Regions from separate parts of the Brevibacillus sp. M2.1A genome, predicted to be linked through region 2. Evidence: predicted binding sites of a transcription regulator. Region 2 holds the regulator's gene; the other holds the start of a gene.
The links. Region 2 encodes CtsR, which represses protease genes until heat stress. Its sites were predicted from a motif close to ATGGTCAATAAAGGTCAAACA; they were not measured.
Positions count from the first base shown of each region.

Region 1: the regulator CtsR is predicted to act here: its motif matches at 1,798-1,818, upstream of clpP (ATP-dependent Clp endopeptidase proteolytic subunit ClpP).

Region 1 covers NZ_JABSUY020000001.1:2,474,659-2,478,076, reverse strand. Annotated here, with positions in the region: gene clpX (ATP-dependent protease ATP-binding subunit ClpX) at 1-1,170, opposite strand, end outside; gene clpP (ATP-dependent Clp endopeptidase proteolytic subunit ClpP) at 1,191-1,772, opposite strand; gene tig (trigger factor) at 1,905-3,197, opposite strand; gene HP567_RS11985 (metallophosphoesterase family protein) at 3,323-3,418, opposite strand, start outside.
Region 2 covers NZ_JABSUY020000001.1:778,203-781,620, reverse strand. Annotated here, with positions in the region: gene HP567_RS03790 (ATP-dependent Clp protease ATP-binding subunit) at 1-246, opposite strand, end outside; gene HP567_RS03785 (protein arginine kinase) at 307-1,380, opposite strand; gene HP567_RS03780 (UvrB/UvrC motif-containing protein) at 1,400-1,918, opposite strand; gene HP567_RS03775 (CtsR family transcriptional regulator) at 1,935-2,399, opposite strand; gene HP567_RS03770 (HAD hydrolase-like protein) at 2,599-3,273, opposite strand; gene HP567_RS03765 (MGDG synthase family glycosyltransferase) at 3,303-3,418, opposite strand, start outside.

The DNA of each region.
Region 1 (3,418 bases), 1.7 Mb from region 2:
GACGTCTTCTCTGGAAGGAAGCTCATACATCATATCGAGCATGATTTGTTCGATAATCGCACGCAGTCCGCGCGCACCAGTGTTGCGTTTAATCGCTTCTTTCGCGATTTGCAGCAGCGCACCGTTATCGAACTCCAGCTCAACACCGTCGAGACTCAGCAGTTTTTGGTACTGTTTCACCAAAGAGTTTTTCGGCTCTGTCAGGATACGCACGAGCGTCTCCTCATCCAGCGGCTCCAAGGTAGCCAGCACTGGCAAACGACCGACGAACTCCGGAATCAGACCGAATTTCAGCAGGTCTTCCGGCAAAATGTATTTTAGGTATTCTCCGGCTTTCAGATCGCCTTTTACGCCATCGCCGAAGTCTGCACCGAAACCGATGACTTTTTTACCCAAACGACGCTTGATAATCTGCTCGACGCCATCAAATGCACCACCGCAGATGAACAAAATGTTCGACGTGTCGATTTGGATGAACTCTTGGTGAGGATGCTTGCGTCCGCCTTGTGGTGGAACACTCGCAACGGTCCCCTCCAAAATTTTCAAAAGCGCTTGCTGAACGCCTTCACCAGACACATCACGCGTGATGGATGGGTTTTCCGATTTGCGGGCTACCTTATCAATCTCGTCGATGTAAATGATTCCTTTTTCAGCCTTCTCCACATCATAGTCGGCAGCCTGAATCAGCTTGAGCAAGATGTTTTCAACGTCTTCGCCCACATAGCCTGCTTCTGTCAGAGAAGTTGCGTCCGCAATCGCGAAAGGCACATTCAGAATGCGCGCCAACGTTTGCGCGAGCAGCGTTTTCCCGCTACCAGTCGGCCCGATCAGCATGATGTTGGATTTTTGCAGCTCCACATCCTCGATCTTCGCCCCGGAATTAATCCGTTTGTAGTGGTTGTACACCGCTACAGACAAGGACTTCTTCGCCATATCTTGACCGATCACATAGTCGTCCAAGATTTTGCGAATTTCCACTGGCTTTGGAATTTCTTTCATATCGATTTCTTCTTCAGTGCCCAGTTCTTCCTGTACAATTTCATTGCACAGTTCGATACATTCGTCACAAATGTAAACACCAGGACCAGCTACCAGCTTGCGCACCTGTTCCTGGGACTTGCCGCAGAAGGAACACTTCAGTTGGCCTTTGTCGTCGTTAAACTTAAACATGCGCTTCACCTCACAACGGGTCAGTTTTTGCGTTCGATAATAGAGTCAATCAATCCGTAGGCCTTTGCTTCTTCTGCGCTCATGAAATTATCGCGGTCTGTATCTTGCTCTACGCGTTCATAAGGCTGACCTGTCCGCTCAGACAAAATCTCATTCAGCTGGCGCTTCGTTTTCATAATCCATTCCGCATGAATACGGATGTCTTCTGCTTGCCCACGCACACCGCCGAGCGGTTGGTGAATCATGACTTCGGCATTTGGCAGAGCGAAGCGCTTGCCTTTTGCACCAGCAGCCAACAGGAACGCACCCATGCTGGCAGCCATGCCCACACAAATCGTGGACACATCCGGTTTGATGTACTGCATGGTGTCATAGATGGCCATTCCAGCTGTAACAGAACCACCTGGAGAGTTTATGTATAGCGATATGTCTTTGTCCGGATCTTCTGCTTGCAAGAAAAGCAGTTGAGCAACAACCAGATTGGCGATTTCATCATCAATCTCGGTGCCCAAGAGAATAATCCGGTCTTTCAGGAGGCGCGAGTAAATATCGTAGGAGCGCTCTCCCCTGCTTGTTTGCTCGATGACCATTGGGATTAGCATTATGTATTTTCCTCCTTTGCCGAAAAAAGTCAATGGTGGAAAAACAAGGCACGATACACTCGTGCCTTGTGGTCTTGACAGCCAGCGCTCAGGGTTAGCCTGCCCACTGACCAATCATGCGTTCTTCTAAGCTTATGCTGTTACTTTGCTTTCTGCAACCAGCAAATCTACTGTTTTGCGAGTTTGCACATCGCGGTACAGAGCAGCCATGCCATCTTGTGCGGAGAAGATTTTGCGCAGCTCATCTGCTGGGCGGCCGTATACGCCAGCCAGTTTATCCAGCTCTGCGTTTACGTCTTCTTCTGTTGCTTCGATGTTTTCTGCTTTGCCGATTGCTTCCAAAGTCAAGGAAGTGCGAACGCGGGATGTTGCGTCTGCACGCAATTGATCACGCAGTTGGCTCTCATCCATTCCGGAGAACTGGTAGTACAGTTCCAGCGTCATGCCTTGGTATTGCAGACGTTGACCAAATTCATTTACCATTTGATCCAATTCATGCTCAACCATTACTGCTGGCAAATCGATCTCAGCGTTTTCAGCTGCTTTCAGAACGAGCTGCTCACGAACATATTGATCTTTTTCTTGCGCAGTTTTTTCTTCGAGTTTTTTCTTGGTGTCTGCTTTCAGCTCTTCCAGCGTGTCGAACTCGCTCACGTCTTTGGCAAACTCATCATCCAAAGCAGGCAGGTTTTTGCGCTTCAGGCTGTTCAGCTTCACTTGGAATACCGCTTCTTTACCAGCGAGGTTAGGAGAGTGGTACTCTTCAGGGAAAGTTACGGTAATTTCTTTTTCTTCGCCGATGTTCAGGCCAACCAGTTGCTCTTCGAACCCTGCGATGAAAGTACCGGAACCCAGTTCCAGAGAATAATCTTCCGCTTTACCGCCTTCAAAAGCTACTCCGTCTTGGAAGCCTTCGAAATCGATTACAGCGATATCGCCTGTTTGTGCGGCACCCTCTTCTACTGCTACGAGCTCAGCATGACGCTCTTGCATGCGCTTCAGTTCAGCGTCAACGCTCTCTTCTGTTACAGAGAAGTCTTTATCTTCGATGGACAGACCTTTGTAGTCGCCCAGCTTCACTTCAGGCTTCACAGTTACAGTCGCTTTGAAGATCAGGTTTTTCCCTTGTTCCATTTGCGTTACGTCTACTTCTGGACGATCTACTGGCTCAACACCAGCTTCACGAACAGCTTGTCCGTATGCAGTTGGAAGCAGAATGTCAAGAGCGTCTTGGTACAAAGATTCTACACCAAAACGGGATTCGAACATTTTGCGTGGTACTTTTCCTTTGCGGAATCCTGGAACTTGAACTTTTTGAACCACTTTTTTAAACGCTTGATCCAATGCTGCGTCTACTTGCGTAGCATCTACTTCAACCGTCAGGACTCCCTGGTTATTCTCTACCTTTTCCCAATTTGCTGCCACGTAAACTTCCCCTCCTAAATCGAATCAACAGAACATCGCCAGCCGCGCCATGGTATCTTCGCAGGCTCGGATGATAATATTCTAGCCATTATAACCATTCTAGTATAGCACAAATCTTTTAGTTTTCAAGAAGACCTCATTGGTCGACGAACAGAATAGTTCCCTCCCAATTGTGAAACCGGGTTGCCTACATGATCATAAAACGCCACTGATATGTAAGT
Region 2 (3,418 bases):
GTTTGGTGTGTAATTGCTACCGGACTGCTCTGTTCCTCGCCCGATTAACGACTCCACTTCACTCTGGATTTTATCGAGGCCAAGCCCAAGTGATTGCAGTGCCTTTGCAGCAATCCCTTCGCCTTCTCGAATGAGTCCCAGCAGCACATGCTCTGTCCCAATATCTTTGTGCCCGAGACGAACCGCCTCTTCCAGGGCAAGCGCCAGTACTTTTTGTGCTCGTTCTGTAAAACGTCCAAACATCATATCGTACACCTCCGTATAACCGTGTTTTTTCTCTATATGGTTAACAATTGCGTGATACCATTACTCTTGCGATTCTACTACGCGCAGACGCTCGCGGATCAACCTTGCCCTTCTTTCGTCGCGTTGGTCCGGAGTGAGCTTTTGACCAGCGTGGTGTTGTAAAAACCCTGGCTGTGTCGTGACCAACAGTTCGTTTAGGACCAGCGGAGACACGTTTGGAATGATGCCAAGATCAATCCCCAGACGGACATCGGACAGGCGCTGAGCCGCTTCTTTGGACTCTACCGTGCGAGCATACATCAAGATGCCAAACGACCGAAAAATCCGATCCTCCAAAGAAACCCGTGTATGCTCCAGCAAGTACGTACGTGCCACACGCTCTTGCTCAATAATCTGTCTGGCTACACCGTAGAGATTGGAAAGGATATCGGACTCAGACATCCCCAGTGTGACCTGATTGGATAACTGAAAAAGATTCCCTAGAGCTTCGCTGCCCTCTCCGTAAATTCCTCTAACGACCAGACCAACTTGATTAATCGCCTGTAAAATTCTGCTGATCTGCTGCGTCATAACCAGAGCGGGCAAGTGCAGCATCACGGATGCACGAATTCCCGTACCCACATTGGTTGGGCAACTTGTAAGATATCCACGTGTTTCGTCGAACGCGTAGTTCAAGTTTTTCTCAAAAATGTCGTCTATCTTCGTACCTATTTCCCATGCCTCGTTCAAACGAAACCCGGGTAATAGTACCTGTATTCGAATGTGATCTTCTTCATTAACCATAATGCTGACAGACTCATCTTCCCGAAGTAATACGGCACCTTTGCGAGATTCCTCTGCCAGATGGGGGCTAATTAGATGCTTTTCTACGAGCACGCGTTTTTCTAACGGGTTAATTTGATCCATATGGATGACCTGGAGCTGATGCCGTTTGCGCATTGCCTCCGAATCGCTTACTTCCGTTACCTTTCTGACGACTTCCTCGCCCTGCGAGTCCGTTGCCAATAACGGAAAGGGGTGCTGGCGCAGGTTACGGGCGATACGCAGCCGTGTACTAATGACAATGTCGGAATCAGGACCTTCTCCTTTCATCCAATTGCTCCACGGGTTTTGCATAAACTGCTTTTGGGACATAACCAGCTAACCTCCCTTGCTACGATTGGGCCATTTTTTGTTCCAATGCTCGAATTCGATCACGCATTTCTGCTGCCTTCTCGAACTCTTCACTGGCGACATGACTTTGCAGCGCTTGCTTTAGTTGCTCCAGCTCTTTACGGATCTTCAGTTTGCCACCGGTGCGCTCTGGTACTTTTCCACTATGCTGTGTGTTTCCATGAATCCGGCGGAAAAGTGGGTCCAGCCGATCTCCCAAAAAGGTGTAGCAATCACTACAGCCAAATCGGCCACTTTTACTAAATTGAGCATATGTGAGTCCACATGTTTCGCATTGAAGCGGCTTATTCGTTGCCGTTTCGCGTCCATTCTTTTGCATGGGATCAAATTTTAAAAGTCCTGACAGGAGATTGTTGATGCTGAAGTTGTGAAAGCCGGTAAAGACGTCCCCTTTTTCATGAGCACACTGCTCGCAAATATGGTATTCGGTTTTTTCGCCATTGACGATTTTCGTCAAATGAAGTGTCGCCGGTCGTTTTCCGCATTCCTCACAGTTCATATCATCATACCTCCTTTTACTTCAACAAGATTGCTGCGATCATCTGCTTTAAAATATTTGCCCGCAAACGATCCCGCAATTCAGCTTCTAAGGTCAATACGTTTCTCGAGGTAGCGATTTTCATCAAGGTGGCTTCTCTGATGTTGACTAATCCTTCCTCAAATAGTCTTTCTACGATCGCATTTCCCACGCTTTGACTGATGCTCTCACCAATCAGTTCTTCTGTTAGCAATTCTTGCAAGCGTGCTTTGCTGACAATCTGCACCTTGCGTATGCGAATATACCCGCCGCCCCCGCGCTTACTCTCTACGATGTAGCCTTTTTGAACGGTAAAGCGCGTATTGATGACGTAATTGATCTGAGACGGCACACATTGAAAATGGTCGGCAAGCTCACTACGCTGAATCTCGATCGATCCATTGGGACTGTTTGTAATGATGCTTTTCAAGTGATGTTCAATGATGTCCGAGATGTTACGCAAGTCATCGCCTCCTATTCCTCTGTGTATGTTCTTATGAGGTACCTATTGACTTTGACTATCTTTGACTTTAATTATAATGGGTTTAGTGCGTGCCCGCAAGTGTCCCTTACACATTCTAGTGTGGGCAAAAGAGGGTCGCTTGAAACTTGGACATGATCAACAAAAAAACCACTCCCTGAGGAATGGTTTATGCCTGTTTTTACGTATTGGTGTCGATTGCTGGCAAATGATTTAGTAGCTGTGAGAAGCTGGTAATGATGATATCTGCCCCATCAAGCTCGCCTGGTTTGGCAAAGCCAAAGTCGCATCCAATGGTAAATAAACCGTTTGTTTTGCCTGCTTCCACATCGGAGTGACGATCTCCTACCATGATGGCTTGCCCAATTTTGTAATCAGACAACAATTTTGCAACCAGATCATTTTTGGAATGCGTACGGAAACGGCCAGCGGAGTACAGGTCGGTCATCAGCGGCTTTAACTCGTATTCCTGACAAATGGCATCGATATATTCTTCCTGCCCATTGCTTGCTACAAACAATGCAAATCCTTTTTCATGCAGCTTTTCTAAGGTTGATTTTACATCCGGGTATAGCTCAGTCACTCGTTCTTTGAGTAACTGGATTTCATTGTCTAGCAAAAAGGCGTCTGCTGAGTGAATGGCTTCCTCACTCGCGCCCGGTAGCAATTTGTCCCAGATCTGCTCGATCGTCATTCCCAGTACATTGATCAGTTCACTTTCGTCAGGGGTTTCTCCTTGCCATAGCCCTTTTTGACGAAGCTGGTCAAACGTTCGGATAAATGCCGGGGTCGACAGCTTTTCAGTTTGCAGTAACGTGCCATCCATATCAAATAATATCGCGAATGGTACAGTCATGGGTTCCTCCATTTTGTCTGGCTAGGCAGCTATTCTATTTTCCCTGGCAACATATTCATATCATCCATGATAAACTCAGTAATTCGTTGTGCAGCATCTGGCTTTGAGATTTTCTGTCCCATTCTGCGCATATATTCCACCTTGG